DNA from 3 places in the Thioalkalivibrio sp. AKL8 genome. Region 1 is predicted to be linked to each of the others. Evidence: predicted binding sites of a transcription regulator. Region 1 holds the regulator's gene; each other region holds the start of a gene.
The links. The regulator sigma-54, encoded in region 1, starts transcription at its own class of promoters, with help from an activator protein. The targets are predictions, from matches to a motif close to TGGCANGNTNCNTGCTT.
Positions count from the first base shown of each region.

Region 2: a site for sigma-54 is predicted at 3,400-3,416, ahead of G335_RS0100120 (PEP-CTERM sorting domain-containing protein). Genes of this name have one in related genera too.
Region 3: a site for sigma-54 is predicted at 2,850-2,866, ahead of G335_RS0108680 (nitrate regulatory protein). Genes of this name have one in related genera too.

Region 1 covers NZ_AQYF01000007.1:79,563-85,414, forward strand. The annotation lists gene G335_RS0106065 (KpsF/GutQ family sugar-phosphate isomerase) at 1-820, shown strand, start outside; gene G335_RS0106070 (HAD family hydrolase) at 820-1,359, shown strand; gene lptC (LPS export ABC transporter periplasmic protein LptC) at 1,356-1,937, shown strand; gene lptA (lipopolysaccharide transport periplasmic protein LptA) at 1,918-2,460, shown strand; gene lptB (LPS export ABC transporter ATP-binding protein) at 2,457-3,227, shown strand; gene G335_RS0106090 (RNA polymerase factor sigma-54) at 3,316-4,800, shown strand; gene hpf (ribosome hibernation-promoting factor, HPF/YfiA family) at 4,817-5,155, shown strand; gene G335_RS0106100 (PTS sugar transporter subunit IIA) at 5,159-5,626, shown strand; gene hprK (HPr(Ser) kinase/phosphatase) at 5,675-5,852, shown strand, end outside.
Region 2 covers NZ_AQYF01000001.1:22,262-28,113, reverse strand. The annotation lists gene G335_RS0100130 (LysM peptidoglycan-binding domain-containing protein) at 1-765, shown strand, start outside; gene G335_RS0100125 (RND family transporter) at 765-3,023, shown strand; gene G335_RS0100120 (PEP-CTERM sorting domain-containing protein) at 3,507-4,469, shown strand; gene G335_RS13460 (tetratricopeptide repeat protein) at 4,451-5,852, opposite strand, start outside.
Region 3 covers NZ_AQYF01000008.1:285,632-291,483, reverse strand. The annotation lists gene G335_RS0108705 (replication-associated recombination protein A) at 1-661, shown strand, start outside; gene G335_RS0108700 (TVP38/TMEM64 family protein) at 671-1,423, shown strand; gene G335_RS0108695 (TMEM165/GDT1 family protein) at 1,358-1,915, opposite strand; gene G335_RS0108690 (hypothetical protein) at 2,083-2,325, shown strand; gene G335_RS0108685 (DsrE family protein) at 2,417-2,773, shown strand; gene G335_RS0108680 (nitrate regulatory protein) at 2,900-4,225, shown strand; gene G335_RS0108675 (CmpA/NrtA family ABC transporter substrate-binding protein) at 4,690-5,852, shown strand, end outside.

The DNA.
Region 1 (5,852 bases):
GGGCAAGTCCGGGCACATCGGCAGCAAGCTGGCCGCGACCCTGGCCTCCACCGGCACGCCGGCCTTCTTCGTGCATCCGGGCGAGGCCAGTCACGGCGATCTCGGCATGATCACCCGCGAGGACGTGGTCATCGCGCTGTCGAACTCCGGCGAGACCGACGAGATCATCACCATCCTGCCGCTGATCCGGCGCCTGGGCGTACCGCTGATCGCGATGACCGGCAACCCCGGCTCGCGCCTCGGCGCGGATGCCACCGTACACCTGGATGTCAGCGTCGAGCGCGAGGCGTGCCCGCTGGGCCTGGCTCCCACCTCCAGCACCACCGCCGCGCTGGCGATGGGCGATGCCCTGGCCGTCGCGGTGTTGGATGCACGCGGCTTTACCGCCAACGACTTTGCCCGCTCGCACCCCGGCGGCCGCCTTGGCCGGCGCCTGCTGGTGCATGTCGCCGACATCATGCATACCGGAGGCGCGATCCCGCGCATCACCCCGGACGCCCCACTCAAGGACGCCCTGTTCGAGATCACCCGCAAGGGTCTGGGGCTGGTGATCATCACCGACGGTGACGATCGCATCCAGGGCGTGTTCACCGATGGCGACCTGCGGCGCACCCTGGATGCCGGGCACAGCCTGGACGGCCTGACCATCGGCGAGGCCATGACCACCGGCGGCCACACCGCGCAGCCCGACTGGCTGGCGGTGGAGGCCCTGGAGGCCATGGAGAGCCGGCGCATCAACGCCCTGCCCGTCACCGACGCCGAAAACCGCCTGGTGGGCGTGATCAACATGCACGACCTGCTGCGCGCCGGGGTGGCGTGATGAACCTGGATGCCACCACTCTGCGCACCCACCAGCAGGCCGTTCGCCTGCTGATCCTGGACGTGGACGGCGTGCTGACCGACGGCAGCCTGTTCCTCGGCGACGGCGGCGAGCAGTACAAGGCCTTCAACAGCCGCGACGGCCACGGTATCCGTCTGGCCCTGGACGGCGGCATCGAGATCGCCATCCTGACCGGGCGCACCTCCGGGGTCGTCGAGCACCGCATGCGCGACCTGGGAGTGGAGCATCTGATCCAGGGCCGCCGCGACAAGGGCGAAGCCCTGCACGAACTGCTGCAGCGCACCGGTCACGACCCCGCCGAAGCGGCCTTCATGGGCGACGACATCGTGGATCTTCCAGCGATGCAGCGGGTCGGGCTCGGGATCGCGGTCGGCGACGCCCACCCGCTGGTGCGCCAGCATGCCCAGTGGGTGACCGAAGCCCATGGTGGGCGCGGGGCCGTGCGCGAGGCCTGCGAGGGCCTGCTGGCCGCGCAGGACCGGCTCGACGCGCTGTTCGAGACCTACCTGAACGGATGAGACGCAGGATTCGCAGCCGACTCGGATGGACCCTGGCCGTGCTCGCATTCGCGACCGTGCCCCTGGCGCAGGCTGAGGTAAGCCCGCCCGAGGGCGAGGTCACGCTGCAGATTGACGGCTTCACCCTGCATGCCACCGGCGACGACGGCGAACTGAGCCATCGTCTGCGCGGCACCCGCCTGCGCGAGTTTGGACGTGACGGCCCCCAATGGGTGGACGACCCGGACCTCGACCTGTTCGCCGAAGGCGGTATCGAATGGCGCTGGACTGCCCCCGCCGCACTGCATCAACCGGCCGCCGTGACCCTGGACCTGGTGGGCCCCACCCACGGCGTACAGCCGCCCCGCGGCGAACGCGTAGAGACCATCATCGATTCGCGGGATGTTCGCGTCGCCACCGACACCATGGTCGCCACTTCGGATGCCCTTTCCACCCTGAACCAGCCGGGCCTGTTCCAGCGCGGCACCGGTCTGCGCGTGGACTCGCGAGGGGATACCATAGAGTTGTTCCATGACGTGTACTCGCTCTACAGCGAGACGAGCGAGGAGGATCCCGCGCATGACCCCGAATCCCCATAGCCTTCGCCACCGTCCGGGCCAACCGGGTGCCCGCCTGGCGGCGCTCCTGCTGCTAGCCCTGCTGGCCACGCCCGCGCTCGCCCAGCAGGGCTCGGCGGGCCCGGCACTGCCGGTGGAGATCACTGCCGACCGCGCGGAGATGGACGAACGCCAGGGGCTGGGGACCTACACCGGCGACGTGATCGTAATCCGCGGCGACATGACCCTGGAGGCCGACAAGGTCTACGTGCGCACCCGCGATCGCCGCCCCTACGAAATGGAGGCCCACGGCGAGCCGGCACGCCTGGAATCACCCGATCCGGAAACCGGAGAGATGCGCATTGCCACCGCCCTGCGCATCGACTACCTGCTGAACGAGGACCGCATGATCCTCACCGACCAGGCCCATGTGATCACCACCAGCGAGGAGGCGCGCGGCAAGCGCATCACCTACGACCTGACGACCGACGTGATCGAGGCCGAACGCGGCGAAGGCGACAGCGAGCGCGTGCGCATCACCATCCAGCCGCGCGACGACGAATGAACGCCACCGCCCCCAGCCCATCCGCCACACCGGCACAAACCAACGACCGCCTGATCGGACGCGAGCTGACCAAGCGCTACGGCCAGCGCACGGTGCTGGACCAGGTGGACGTCGACCTCGCGCCCGGCGAGGTGGTCGGCCTGCTGGGCCCGAACGGGGCCGGCAAAACCACCTGCTTCTACAGCCTGGTCGGGCTGATCCGTCCCAATGCCGGGCGCATCACCCTGGGCGAGCGCGACATCACCCGCGCCCCCATCCACGTACGCGCGCGCGCCGGCCTCGGCTACCTGCCGCAGGAGGCCTCGATCTTTCGCCGCCTGAGCGTGTGGGACAACCTGCAGGCCGTGCTCGAGCTGCGCCCCGGGCTGGATCGCCACGAGCGCCGCCGCATTGGCGACGCCCTGATCGAGGAGTTTCAGCTCGAGACCGTGCGCCACAGCCCGGGCATCGCGCTGTCCGGTGGGGAGCGTCGCCGGGCCGAGATCGCCCGCGCCCTCGCCGGGGATCCGCAGTTCATCTGCCTGGACGAGCCCTTCGCCGGGGTGGATCCGATCTCGGTGGGCGACATCCAGGACGTGATTCGGCATCTCGCCCAGCGCGGCATCGGCGTACTGATCTCCGATCACAACGTGCGCGAGACCCTCGGCATCTGCCACAGGGCCTATATTCTGAGCGAGGGACGCCTGCTGGCCGCCGGTACACCGGACGAGCTGCTGGCCGATCCCCAGGTGCGCCGGGTCTATCTCGGCGAGAACTTCCGCCTGTGAAAGCGCCCCACATGCGGCCCGGTCGGTGCACAAACCACAAGGCAGGCTTTAAGATTCCACCAATGCCCACCCTCGCTCCGAATACGCGATGCTGAAACCCGGCCTGAATCTGCAGCTGGGTCAGACGCTGACCATGACCCCGCAACTGCAGCAGGCGATCCGCCTGTTGCAGCTGTCCACGCTCGAGCTCCAGGTGGAGATCCAGCAGGCGCTGGAGAGCAACCCCATGCTCGAACAGGTCGAGGACGAAGAGGCCGAGGCCGACACCGAGCGCCTGAACCAGGACGGCGAGCTGGTGGAAGGCGATCGCATGGAGGCCACCACCACCAGCGATGACGTGATCCCCGAGGAACTGACCACCGACAGCCGCTGGGACGACATCTACGAACCGGCCCCGACACCCAACAAGGGCGTGGATGACCGCGACCCGCTGGAAAACACCAGCGACGACGACGGCGAGGGCCTGCAGGATCACCTGCTGTGGCAGCTGCATCTGAGCCATCTGACACCGCGCGACCAGCGCATCGGGGCGGCCCTGATTGACGCCATCAGCCCCGACGGCTATCTCGAGGGTGACCTGGAAACCCTGGCCGAGACCATCAGCCGAGGCGAGGATGAAACCGTCGGCGTCGACGAGGTCGAGGCAGTGCTCCACTGGATTCAGCAGTGCGACCCGCTGGGGGTCGGCGCGCGCAACCTGCGGGAGTGCCTGGAGATCCAGCTACGCGAACTGGCCCCGGACGCCCCGGCCCGCGAGGCCGCACGGGCGATCCTGGAACACGGCATGGACAGCCTGGGCAAGCGCGACTACAAGGCCCTGCAGCGCCAGTCCGGCGTACGCGACCCGGACGAACTGGCCCGCGCACTGGATCTGATCCGCACCCTGAACCCGCGCCCCGGCGCACAGATCAGCTCCGCCACCTCGGAATACGTGGTCCCGGATGTCTACGTGCGCCACACCACCGAGGGCTGGCGCGTGGATCTAAACCCGGAGATCGCACCGCGCATCCGCATCAACGACCTCTACGCCGGCATGGTGCGCCAGGTCTCGGATGCCCGCGACAGCGCCTTTATGCGCGATCAGCTGCAGGAGGCACGCTGGTTCCTGAAGAGCCTGCACAGCCGCAACGACACCCTGCTGCGGGTCGCCGAGGCGATCGTCCACCGCCAGCAGGGCTTTCTCGAGCATGGCGACGTCGCGATGCAGCCATTGATCCTGCGCGACATTGCCGAGACCCTGGAGATGCACGAATCGACCATCTCGCGGGTTACCACGCAGAAATACATGCACACCCCGCGCGGGGTCTTCGAGTTCAAGTATTTCTTCTCCAGCCATGTCGGCACGAACGATGGCGGCGAGTGTTCCGCCACCGCCATCCGTGCCATGATTCGCGAATTGATTGGCGACGAACCCCCGAACAAGCCGCTCAGCGATGCCCGGCTCGCCCAGGTCCTGTCGGACCGGGGCATCAACGTAGCGCGCCGCACCGTGGCCAAGTACCGCGAGGCGATGCACATCCCTTCATCCAGCGAACGCCGGCAGATGGCCTCGATGCCCACCGGCAGCAAGTAACCAAGGAGTCCTGACCATGCAGATCAACCTGACCGGCCACCACGTGGACATCACCGACGCCCTGCGCGACTACGTCAACGAGAAATTCGCGAAGCTGGAGCGCCACTTCGACAAGGTCATCGACGTCCACGTCGTGCTGACCCACGAGAAGACCCGGAATCAGCACAACCAGGCCGAAGCGAATCTCCAGGTCAGCGGCAATCACATCCACGCCGAGGCCTCTCACGAGGACATGTATGCCGCAATCGACGCGCTGATCGACAAAGTCGACCGTCAGCTGATCAAGCACAAGGAAAAGGTCAAGGACCACCACCGCGCCGAAGGTGCCCAGCGCAACCGCGAGCAGGCCTCCTGATCCATGACGATTGCCGAGTTGATCACCTCCGAGCGCATTGGCCTGCAACCCGAGTGCTCCAGCCAGAAACGGGCCCTGGAGGCCCTGGCGGACCTCCTCGCCGGCGGAGGTGACGGCACGGGACCAGGAAGCAATGCGATCTTCGAGGCCCTGTCCGCACGCGAAAAACTCGGATCCACCGGTCTCGGCCATGGGGTTGCGATTCCCCATGGCCGCCTGGCCGATCTCGAGGCGCCGCGCGTGGCCGTGCTGCGCCTGGAAAAGGGCGTCGACTTCGACGCCATGGATCACGAGCCGGTCGATATCCTGATCGCACTGCTGGTCCCGGAGGCCGCCACCGGCGACCACCTCGACCTGCTGGCCCAACTCGCCCGCGGCCTGTCGCAGCCAGACACCATCGGAGCGCTGCGCCGGGCCGGGGATGCGACGGCCCTGGAACAGGAACTCGTGCGCCGCTTCAGCGAGGACTAAGCCCGTGGAACCCGCCTCCAGCCGCGATTCCGGCGCGCAGCGTCTGCCATGAACGAGGCGCTGGGAGAAGGCGGGATCGCCCGCGACATCAACGTGGAGAGCCTGATCCAGGCCATGGGAAACCGCCTGGATCTTCGCTTCGTGCACGGCGAACATGCAGCACCCGACCGCAAGCTGGTCGGCGACGACGGGGACGACCTGCCGCTGGCCGGCCATCTCAACCTGA
Region 2 (5,852 bases), on a different contig from region 1:
CTCTGGCACCCGGTGGACCGCAACCGCGGCCGCCTGCTGGGGCTACCGCAGGACCCGGCACTGGCGCCCCTGATCGAACAGGCCACGCTCGACGACGATGTCTCCGGAAACGGCGGCGCCGGGGTGCGGCTGGGACGCTCCGGGCGGGGCGCCGACTTTGCCGTGACAATCCAGCGCGCCCGGCACTCGCAGCCCTACTACCGCTTCGATGGCGATACCCGCCAGGCCATCCTGACCGGCCAGCCCGCCGGGGACCCGACGCTGGAGGCCGTGCACCCGCGCACCTGGGTGGTCGGCGGCGACACCGCCTTTGCCACCGGCGCCTGGACCTGGCGGGCCGAGGCCGCCTGGCTCAGCGATGTGCCGGTCACCCGCGCGGACGATCTGCGCCAGACCACGGTGGAAGGCGTCGACTGGGTGATCGGTGCCGAGGGCTTCCCCGGGGACGGGGATTTCCGCATGACCACGCAACTGGCCGGCCAGCACCTGCTGAATGCCGGGGACATGCTGGATGCCCGGGAGAGCTACTTCCTGACCGGGGAACTGGAAAGCCCGTTCGGCGGCCACAACTGGCGCGCCCGCATGCGGTACTCGGTCGGCCTGAACCGGCGCGACATCTACCTGAACCCGGAACTCGCGTGGATTGCCCGCGAGCCCATGGAGTTCTATATCGGCCTGCACTGGCTGGACGGTGCCGAGGGTACCGCCGGGGGCTTCTATCGCGATAACCGCATGCTGGTAACGGGCTGGCGGGGTCAGTTCTGATGCGCTGGCTCCGAGGGCACCCCCTGCTCGCGCTGGGCATCCTGGCCCTTCTGATCCTCCTGCCCGGCCCCGTCCTGCTGCAGGTCAATCTGGACAACGCCCCAGAATCCTATTTCCCCGAGGACGCCCCGGCCGTCACCTTCGATCGTGAACTGCGCGAACGCTTCCCCCAGGATCAGGTGCTGGTCGGCCTGTTCACCGGAAGCGATCTGTTCGAGACGGACTTCCTGGAGCGCATCGATGCGCTGGCACAGGACATGGAGGCCGACCCGACCGTCGAACGGGTGCTGTCGGTCACCACCCTGGATCACATCCGGGCGACGGCGGACGGCTTCACGGTGGATCGTCTGGTCGACGGCCGGGCGCTGGACGAACGCACCCCGGAACAATGGCGCGAACGGGTGCTGCGCGATCGCTTCGCCCCCGGCCTGGTGGCCGGCACCGGAGGCGAGGCCCTCGCCGTGATCGTGCGCCCGCACGCCCTCGACAACAGCCTGCAACGCCTGCAACTGGAACGCCTGCTGCGCGACCGGATCGGCGCACATGACCTGGAAGACGAGCTGGCGGCCATTGCCGGACACATTGCCCTGGATGTCGCCCAGCTCCGGGCGATGGTCAAGGACCTCGCCTTCCTGGTTCCGGGCACCATGACCGTGAGCCTCCTGCTCCTGTGGTGGCTGTTCCGGCGTCCGCTGGTGGTCGTACTGTCCGCCGCCACCATCAGTGCGGTGACCGGCCCCGCGATCGCCCTACTGATCCTACTGGACCGCCCGTTCACGCTGATCTCCGCCATCCTGCCGCCGTTGCTGACGGCGCTCACGGTGGCGATGCTGATGCACTTCTTCAACGCCATGCTGCACGCCGCGCAACGCGGCCATCAGGGGCGCGCGCGCGTGGAAGCGGCGCTTGCCGCCGTGGCCCGGCCCACGTGGTTCATGGCGCTGACCACCGCGGCGGGGCTTGCCTCGCTGCAGGTCAGCAGCATCCGGCCGATCGAGACCTTTGGCCTGATCGGGGCCTTTGGCGTCCTCCTCGCCGCGGCGATTGTGCTGCTGCTGCTGCCGGCGATCATGGGACGCTGGGACCGCGGCGACTGGCTCACGCCCAAGCGCGGATTGCTCCTGCTCGACCGCGTGACCGCGCTGGCGGCACACCTGGCAATCCGCCGGGCTGGCTGGGTGCTGCTGGCCACGGCCATCCTCCTGGCCCTGGCGATCCCGCAGATCCGACACGTCGAGGTCGAGACCGATCTGTACGCCTTCTTTGACGACAACCACTCGATTACCCAGGCCACCCGCGCGGTGGAGAGCGAACTCTCCGGGGTGATGGCACTGGAGGTGGTGTTCGACGGCCCGGACTGGGACAGCCTCCAGGATCCGGGCCGACTGCAGGCGATCCAGCGCGTACAGCACTGGCTGGACCAGCGACCGGAGGTCGACTACAGCCTGTCCCTGCCGGACCTGGTCGCGGAGATGCACTGGGCCTTCAACGAGGAAGATCCGGACTACCGCCGGATCCCCGACGACCCCAACCTGGTCGCCCAGTACCTGTTCATCTACGACGGCCGCGATCTGTTCGATGCCGTGGACCGCGACTTCGAACGCAGCCGCATCCTGCTCAACCTGAACGCCCACGGCGCCCGGTCCATCAACGCGCTGATGGACGATCTGCGGGGGTATCTGGAGGCCAACCCACCGGCCGATCTCGAGTGGGACATGGCCGGCATGGCAAGGCTGTTTGCGGATCAGGAACGCCTGCTGATTCAAGGCCAGCTCCACAGCCTGTATGCCGTGGCAGCGATGATCACGCTGCTGATGCTGCTGATGTGGCGCTCCGTTCCCCTGACCCTCCTCAGCATGATCCCCAACCTGGCTCCGGTGGCGATGATCTTCGCCCTGATGGGCCTGCTGGGCATCTGGCTGGACATGGCCACGGCCATGATTGCCAGTGTCGCCATCGGGATCGCAGTGGACGACACCATCCACATCCTGCACAACTATCGCCAGCGCCGCGGGCGTGGCAGCCCGGTTGCCTGGGCCCTCGCCCGGAGCTTCCGCCGCAGCGGTCGCGCGATTACCGCCACCACCATCGTGCTGGTGGCTCAGTTCCTGCTGCTGGCGCTGTCCGACTTCCAGCCCACGGCCGCCTTTGGCTGGCTGACCGCCTTCGGGCTGATCGCGGCCCTGCTGTTCGACCTGCTGGTACTCCCCGCCATGCTGGTCGTCGCGCATCGACTGTCGCGGGCGCGTACCGCCTAGACCCGTCGCGCCCGCCAGACCCGACCGGTCTTTCGGTGTTCGCGTACCCCGCACATCACGCCCCCTCGCAAACGGCCCGTCGCCCCGGTCCTTTGCCGGTCCCAAGGGCCTCCCGTGGCCCGTTGTCGATAGGCTTTACAAGTAGCCATTTCCGGCAGGTCACTGATTTTATGGAACTTGTTGCCCATGGACCCCTGCCCATCGGCCTGAAGCCCCGAACCCACGCCAGCCTTCGTCGACCCCCTTTACAGTTCCGCCCCGAGATCGCGGGCAAACCACCCGCACACGGCGGCGAATGCAAAACCCGCCGCCAAGCCCCTTAAATATCTATCGCAACAACAATGGGTTATGAGCTATCAATTCTCAAGCCCAAGATTGGCACGGCATCTGCTTTGTAATAACTGCGACAGCAACAGACTCGGCCACCAGGCCAAACCCCGGCGATGGTTGAATCGTTTTAAATTGAGCATCAGGAGAAATACCTTGAACGCGAAAAAAGTACTTCTTGCTTCGCTCTGCGTCGGCATTTTCGCCGCAGGTGCGAGTACCGCGACGGCAGCGGAGGTGATCGACTTCGACATGAACCTCGACGCCACCGCAAACTACAGCGGATCGGTCGAAAACGTCCGCCGGATCCAGTTCGACCTGAACACTCAGACCTTCCAGTACATTCAGGACCCGAACAACCCGGTTCAGGTCGGCGATGTGTTCTATGACCGCGGGTACGGCGATGCCACGTCCTACCGAACCGTCACCAACGCGGCCGCACCCCAGTCCGGCGACATCCTTGGTAACGACTACTCCATGGGGCTCCTCTGGGACGAACTCCGCGGCGTGGTGACCGGCACCGATACAGTCGGCGGCAATTACGTCGTCAACGCCAACTACACCGCGGTAGGCACCGACAACTTCCAGCTGTTCATGTCCGGCGTGACGCCCGGTTTCGGTCAGGACTATGAAGCGGCGGCGGCACACTACAGCGCCGGCGAACAGGTCATGGAGATGGCCCTGAAGTCCGGCAACAGCATCCTGGAATTCGACAGCCAGGGCGGGGCCTTCATCGAGGGGACCTTCACCTTCGAATTCGAGGTGGTGAACGTGCTGCCGGGCTTCTGGTTTACCAGCGACGGCATCGACTTCGCCGACCTGCTGGAAGACGAAGAAGGCAATCCGACCTTCATCGTCTCCGCCTTCGCCAGCGCCGGCACCATCCAGGAACCGCCGCCGGAGACCTTCTTCGGTGACGATGCCAACAACGTGTACGGCGACACCCGCGAAGGCCAGTCCCTGTTCAGCGAAACCCAGTCCACCCACGATGGCAGCCTGCGCTTCGCAGTGCCGGAACCGGGCACCCTGGCGCTGATGGGCCTGTCCCTGCTGATCCTGGCCGGCTTCATCGGGGTCGGTGGCATCCGCCGCCGCTCCGCCTACCGCCAGGCCGCATAACCGACGCTAGAACGCTTTCTAGTCTTGATGGCCCTCCCCCCGGGGCATCGAGTTGAGGGCTCCCTTCGGGGAGCCCTTTTTTTGTTCCGCGATCCGCGGCCCGGTACTACCGCCCTCATGGACCCTAGTGCGAACCAGCCACCAACCGTCCAGTGTGCTGGTCCAATCATGGTGGGCACATCGATTGGTGGAATGATGAGCATGCGATCGAGGAGCTGGAGAAGCGTGCTGTCGGTTGCCCCCTCGTCGCCGTCCTGCAGGCTCAACGGACCGGCCGCTTCCGGCTGGAGCTCCTGCAGACGCTGTGCCCGCTCGAGTGCCTCGTCGTAGCGTCCTGTCTGCAACAGGTACAGCACCAGCGTGGTATCCACCTGCTGGGCCGAGGCCTCGCCGCCTCCGGCGGCGCGCAGCGCATCCAGACCTTCTTCCGTCTCCCCGCCCCGGAGCAGCGCCACCGCCAGCAATTCCTGGAGACCCTGCGAACCCGGGCTCGACGCCGCCGCGTCGCGCAACGCATCGATGCCGGCTTCGGAATCGCCGGCAACCAGCAGCAGTCGCCCGCGCAGCTCGGCCATGTCGGCCGGCTCGCCGGTGTAGTCACGGCTTGCCCGCTCCACGAACTGCAGGGCATCCTCCACGCGATCCTGTTCCAGATAGATCGCCGTCAGCGTACGAATGCCCTGCAGCGATCCGGGGCTCTCCTGAACATGACGATTGAGGTTGTGTTCGGACTGCTCCATGTTGCCGAGACTGCGATGAGCCAGGCCGAGGCCCAGAAGCGCCGGGCTGTAGGAGCGATTGCCGGCCAGGGCCTGCTCGAAACTCGCCCGCGCTTCGCTATGCCGCTCCTGCTCCATCAGGAGCATCCCGTCCAGATAATGCACGCCCGGATGCGACGAGCCGCCTTGCTTCAGGCCGTCGACATCCGCCCGCGCACCCTCGTAATCACCGGCATTCAGACGCACCATCGCCCGCGCCATGTGATCGCGCCCCGAGGCCGGGCGCACTTCGATGGCTCGACTGAAGGCCTCTTCCGCACCCTCGGGGTCGCCGGTGATGCGCCGATACTCGCCCAGGAGACTCCAGGCCTGTCCCAGCTCGGGCTGCAGGTCAAGGGCCCGCTCCAGGGATGCGATCGCGTGCTCGGCATCGCCCTGGGCCATCGACAGGTGGGCATGCGCCAGGGCCTGTAGCGGCTCCTGCTCGCGCTCTCCAATCTGCGCCAGCTCGCCTTCCGCCGCCTCGCGCTCGCCGACGGCCGCGAAGGCGACGGCCCGCAAGGCGTGCAGCCGCGGCCGCTCCTCCGCCGCCAGGTCCTCCGGCACCTCCTGCTCACGGATGCGCACAAGACGATCGGTCGCGAACCACGCCTCGGCCAGCGGC
Region 3 (5,852 bases), on a different contig from region 1:
GGCGCGCGATGGCGCCATCACCGGCGACGCGCTGCGTGCGGTAATGGGGGCGCAGTCACTGGCCTTCGACCGTCAGGGCGATGCCTTCTACGACCAGATATCCGCCCTGCACAAGTCAGTGCGTGGGTCCGATCCGAACGCCGCGGTGTACTGGCTCACCCGCATGCTGGATGCGGGCTGTGACCCGGACTACCTCGGTCGCCGCCTGCTGCGCATGGCCTACGAGGACATTGGCCTGGCCGCGGTTGGCCTCGGTGCGCGGGTGCTGGCGGCCTGGCAGACCATGGAACGTCTGGGCCGGCCGGAAGGCGATCTGGCGCTGGTACAGGCAGTGATCGAACTGGCCTCCGCACCCAAGAGCAACAGCGCCTATGCCGCGCTGAACGGCGCGCGGGCCGCGATCCGTGACAGCGGCAGCGCGGGCGTGCCCCTGCACCTGCGCAATGCCCCGACCGAGCTGATGCGTGCCGAGGGCTTCGGTGCCGGGTATCGCTACGACCACGACGAACCGGACGGGTTTGCGCGCGGACAGGTCTATCTGCCCGAAGGGCTGGAAGAAGCGCGCTTCTATAGTCCGCGCCGGGATGGTACCGAGCGCGCGCTGGCGGAGCGTCTGGATCGCCTGCGTGGCAACGGCCAAGGCCCCGGTAATGAGGGCTGACGGGGTGACATGAGGATTCGACACCACAAGCGCTGGCTGACGGTCGCGGCGATCCTGTTCGGGATCTCGCTGGCGTGGATCCTGTTGACCACCGAGTGGCCCAGCCTCGGCGTTCCGCTGGGCGAGCTGGAGGTCTGGCTGCTTAGCTGGGGCCCTGGGGCCTACCTGGTATTCGTGCTGGCGTTTGTCGTGCTGGCCCTGTTCCCGCTGCCCAGCACCTTCTGGATCCTGCTGGGCGGGGCCTTGTTCGGTCCCTTCACCGGTGGCGCCCTTAGTCTGCTGGCGGCCACCGTGGCGGCGGTCATCGCCTTCATGCTGGCCCGTACCTGGCTGCAGCCCTGGCTGGTCCCGCGCATGGGGCCGCGCAGTACCCGGCTGCGCGAGGATGTAGAGGCCGAGGGCTGGCGCGTGGTGGCCCTGACCCGGCTGGTGCCGGTGTTTCCGTTTGCGCCCACCAACTATGCCCTGGGACTGGTGCGCCTGCCGCTGCCCGTGTTTGCACTGACGACGGTGGTGGCGCTGATCCCGGGCCTGTTCGCCTATGCCTGGCTGGGGCATGCCACCCGCGAGGTGGCCAGTGGTGCCGACAGCGGGGTGCAACTGGGTCTGGCGCTGCTCGCGGTGCTGGCATTGCTGCTGTTGCTGCCGCGCCTGGTGCGGCGCATCTGGCTGGGACAGAAGATGCTGCGCTCGGAGTCAGACCCAGGCGAGCAGGACTCCGAGGCCCAGGGCGAAGAACAGCAGAGCCGCGAGCGCGCGTAGCAGCCGCAGCGGCAGGTGACAGGCGAAACGCTGGCCCAGCCATACGACCGGGGCATTGGCCACGACCATGCCGATGGTGGAGCCGATCACCACGAGCACCAGGCTGTCGAAGGTCGCGGCCAGCGCGGCGGTAGCCACCTGCGTCTTGTCGCCCATCTCGACCAGGAAGAACAGCACCGTGGTGGTCCAGAACACGCCGTGTTTCGAGGGGGCGGGCAGCTCGTCCTCGCTATCCGGCACCAGCACCCAGGCGGCCATGACGATGAACCCGAGCCCCAGCCCCCAGCGCAGCCACTCGTCCGGCACGCTGGCGCCGATCCAGACGCCGGCCAGCGCGGCGAGGAAGTGATTGGCCAGGGTCGCCACCACGATGCCCCAGATGATGGGCCAGGTCTGCTGGTAGCGGCAGATCAGGAGCAGCGCGAGGAGTTGGGTCTTGTCGCCCATCTCGGCGATGGCGACGATGACGGTGGAGACGAGCAGGGCTTCCATGATGGTCTTCCGGACCGGGCGGCTACTGCGGACCGCGGTGGTGAGGCCAGGGGGTTCCCGGGCCTGCCGCGTCGCGCCCCCCTGAAGCAGGCAAAAGTGTAGAAGGCGGCCCCGTTACCGGCAAGAACGGGCTGCGCCGTGCGCGGGCCTTGGGTAGGATGCGCGCGATGAAAGCCTTCGTACGCTGGGTCGATCGCGCACCGCTGTGGCTGTTTGCCCTGCTGGTGGCCACGCTGGGCCTGGCCCCCTGGATCCCCGAGCCGCATGTCGCGGAGAAGCTGCGCTGGCTGTTGGCCGGCGAGCTGAACCGGTTGTGGGACATCCTCGACCTGGTCATGCACGCCATCCCCTGGCTGCTGATGGCCTTCAAGCTCTACCGGACCAGCGTTACGGCGAGGGGCAGGCCCTGATCCGAGTGTTTCTCCGCGGCTTGTGGGAAATCGACGCCGGGCGTGCCTGCCGCTACGGTTGCAGCACGTTTCAAGCACTCAGGAGAACCCCATGCGCTTTATTGTTGCTGTCACCGCCGGTACCGACGACCCCACCCGTGCGACGCTCGGCATGATCGCCGCCAACGTGGCCAAGCAGCAGGGCCATGACGTGACCGTCTGGCTGCAGGGCGAGGCCGTGAACATCGCCAACCGCAATGTCTACGACAAGATCGTCGGCCACAACATGCCGGCAATGAAGGACATCGTCGATTCACTGGTCAGTGAAGGCGTCCCGTTCTGGGCCTGCGAGGCCTGCGCCAAGGGCCGCGACGTCGGCGAACACAACTTCCTGCCGAACGCCGAGATGGCCGGCATGGGCCAGTACGTGCAGGCCGTCGCCGAGTTCGACCGCTCGATGAGCTTCTGATCGTTCATCGTTGCTCGCGGGCGGGGGTGTGATCCCCCGCTCGTTCTGATCTCCCGCCCCTGCCAGTGCCCCGAACTGGCACATCGCGTGCTTGTTTGTTCCGCGAGGCATCCGCGGATCATGAGCATGAGTCAGAATCTCCCCCAGAATACCCCGTCCCCGAGCGTTTCGTATGAAGAGGCTATTGGCGATTTCCTGGTCGCCTCGCGCAAATGCGAGGTAGTGAGCCTGGAGCGCCTGCTGGAGGCCGTGCAACTGGTCGGGCGCATCCGTGCCCTGGTGCATCAACTGCAGCGTGAACGCGGCGCTTCCAGCCTCTGGATCGGCTCGGCTGGCCAGCGTTATGCCGAGGAGCTGGGGCAGTATCGAACCGAATCCGACACCACGGCGGCGGCCTTTCGCGAACACCTTGATGGCTGGTTACAGCCGGGGGCCTGTGCCCATGCACGCGGCCGGTTGCTGGGACGCATGGCACTGGCCTTGCACGGACTGTCCGGGCTGCCCAGCCTGCGCGAGGAGGTCAACGAGCGCACGCTTTCGCCAATGGAGGCGATGCGCGGCTTCAGCGAACTGATCCGTTCGCTTCTGGGCGTGGTATTCGAGGCTGCGGACTCGGCTACCGACCCGGAGGTCTCCGGTGCGTTGGTCGCTCTTTTGAACTTCATGCAGGGCAAGGAGCTTGCGGGTCAGGAACGCGCGATCGGTGCTGCGGGCTTTGGCCAGGGCGTGTTTGACGGCGAGCTGCGCCAGGCCCTGTTACACCGTATCGATGCCCAGGAACGTTCGTTTCGCATCTTCTCGGAGTTTGCCCCGGAATCGGCCTGCGGCGCCTGGCGTCAATTACAGGGCGCGAGCTTCGCCGCCGAGGTCGAGCGCCTGCGCCGTCAGGCCTGCACCCAGACCGATGGCCAGCCGGCCCCGGCCCGGGCCGAGGCGTGGTTTGCCTGCACGACTGCGCGTATCGACGCGATGAAGGAGATCGAGGATCGGCTGGAGATGCACCTGAACGAGTGCTGCTCCGCGCGCATCGTGGCGGATCGCGCGGACCTGGGTGCGGTGCGTGACCGTATCGCGCAATTGGCCGAGTCGGAGTTGCGCGACAGCGTGCCGTATGCGGTGTTTTTCGGTGCGCCCGAGGGGCTGGATTCCGACGGCGTGGGCGGCGATAACCCGCTCAATGTGCCGATCGTCGGACATTCGGTGATGGACCTGGTGCAACGCCAGGCCAGTCGTCTGCAGTCGGTGGAGGACGAGCTGCAGGCGGCGCGCCAGGCCTTGGCCGAGCGCAAGACGATTGAGCGAGCCAAGGCACTGCTAATCCAGCATCGCGGCCTGACGGAGGACCAGGCCTACAAGCTCCTGCGCCAGACTGCGATGAACCAGAACCGGCGTCTGGCCGAGGTGGCCGAGGCGACCGTCGCCATGTCTGACCTGCTGGGGAAGGGCCTGTAGGAGCCGCCTTGGCGGCGAAGCCCCTGCCAAAGTCCGGCGCGGGCAGGGGCTTCGCCGCCAAGGCGGCTCCTACGGCGGGTTAGGTCGCCCTCTGGCAGCGCACTATTGCAGGTCAACTGCACCGCAAGTGCGCCCCAGGCTGGTGCCTCAGGGATTGTCTTCCGGACTTCGGGCTTCCCGCAAGCGTTCGACCCGGTGTTCGAAACCATCCGATTTTTCCGCGCCACGTGGCGATTGTTTCCCGCAGGGTCGCCTAGCAACGGCTAATTGGCACACCTCCTGCAGGAGGATGGGCAAGACGAGCCAACGGCGGTTCGTCGCCTGACAACAGGGAGACCCGATGACCGGGGCTCCCGTGAGACTGGACAAAGGCGTCCATCACCCGGCTGCACAAGCGGCCGGGCTGATGCGACGCCTTTTTTCGTTTTTGGGATGTGTTTGCTGACAAGGGGAGTGAACCCGTAATGACCGATCAAACGAACGACACGAAGAACACCTCCGGCCTGTCGCGCCGGCGTTTCCTGGGCGGCATGGCCGCCGGAATCGGCGCCACGGCAATGGGCCTTTCGGGCGCGGCGCCCTGGGGCTATGCGAAGGCCGGCAATGGCAAGCCGGAGACCACCGAGGCGAAGCTCGGCTTCATCGCTCTGACGGATGCCGCACCGCTGTTCATTGCGTTGGAGAAGGGCTTTTTCGCCGCTCACGGCATGCCCGATGTGCAGGTGCTGAAGCAGTCCTCCTGGGGCACGGTGCGCGACAACCTGGATCTGGGGTCGCAACGCGGCGGAATCGATGGCTCGCACATCCTCACGCCAATGCCCTACCTGATCCATCGCCGGGGCACGCCGATGACGATCCTCGCGCGACTGAACCTGGCCGGGCAGTGCATCTCGGTCGGGGACGAGTACGCGGACCTGAAGGTCGGCACCGACACCACGGAGTTCAAGGGCGCCCTGGCCGAGAAGGCCGCCGGCGGTGACGACATTCGTGCGGCGATGACCTTCCCGGGCGGGACCCATGATCTGTGGATCCGCTACTGGATGGCCGCCGGCGGGATCGATCCGGACCGCGACATCGCCACCATCGTGGTCCCGCCGGCGCAGATGGTTGCCAACATGCGCGTCGGGTCCATGGACACCTTTTGTGTCTGCGAGCCGTGGAACATGCAGCTGATCAATCAGGGCATCGGCTACACCGCCAACACCACCGGCGAACTGTGGCACAACCACCCGGAGAAGGCGCTGGGCATGCGTGCCGACTGGGTGGAGGCTCATCCGAACGCGGCGCGCGCCCTGACCATGGCGGTGATGGAGGCGCAGATGTACTGCGAGGACCCGGTGAACAAGGAGGAGGTCGCCGAGATCTGCTCGCGCCGGCGCTACATCCACGCCCCGTACGGCGACATCATCGACCGCATGCAGGGGAACTTCGACTACGGCACCGGACGCGTGGTCGAGGATCACCCCGACCAGATGCGCTACTGGAAGGACCAGGCCTCCTACCCGTTCAAGAGCCACGACTTGTGGTTCCTCACCGAGGACATCCGCTGGGGCTATCTGCCGCCGGACCTGGACATGCCGGCGCTGGTGGACGAGGTGAACCGCGAGGACATCTGGCGCGAGGCCGC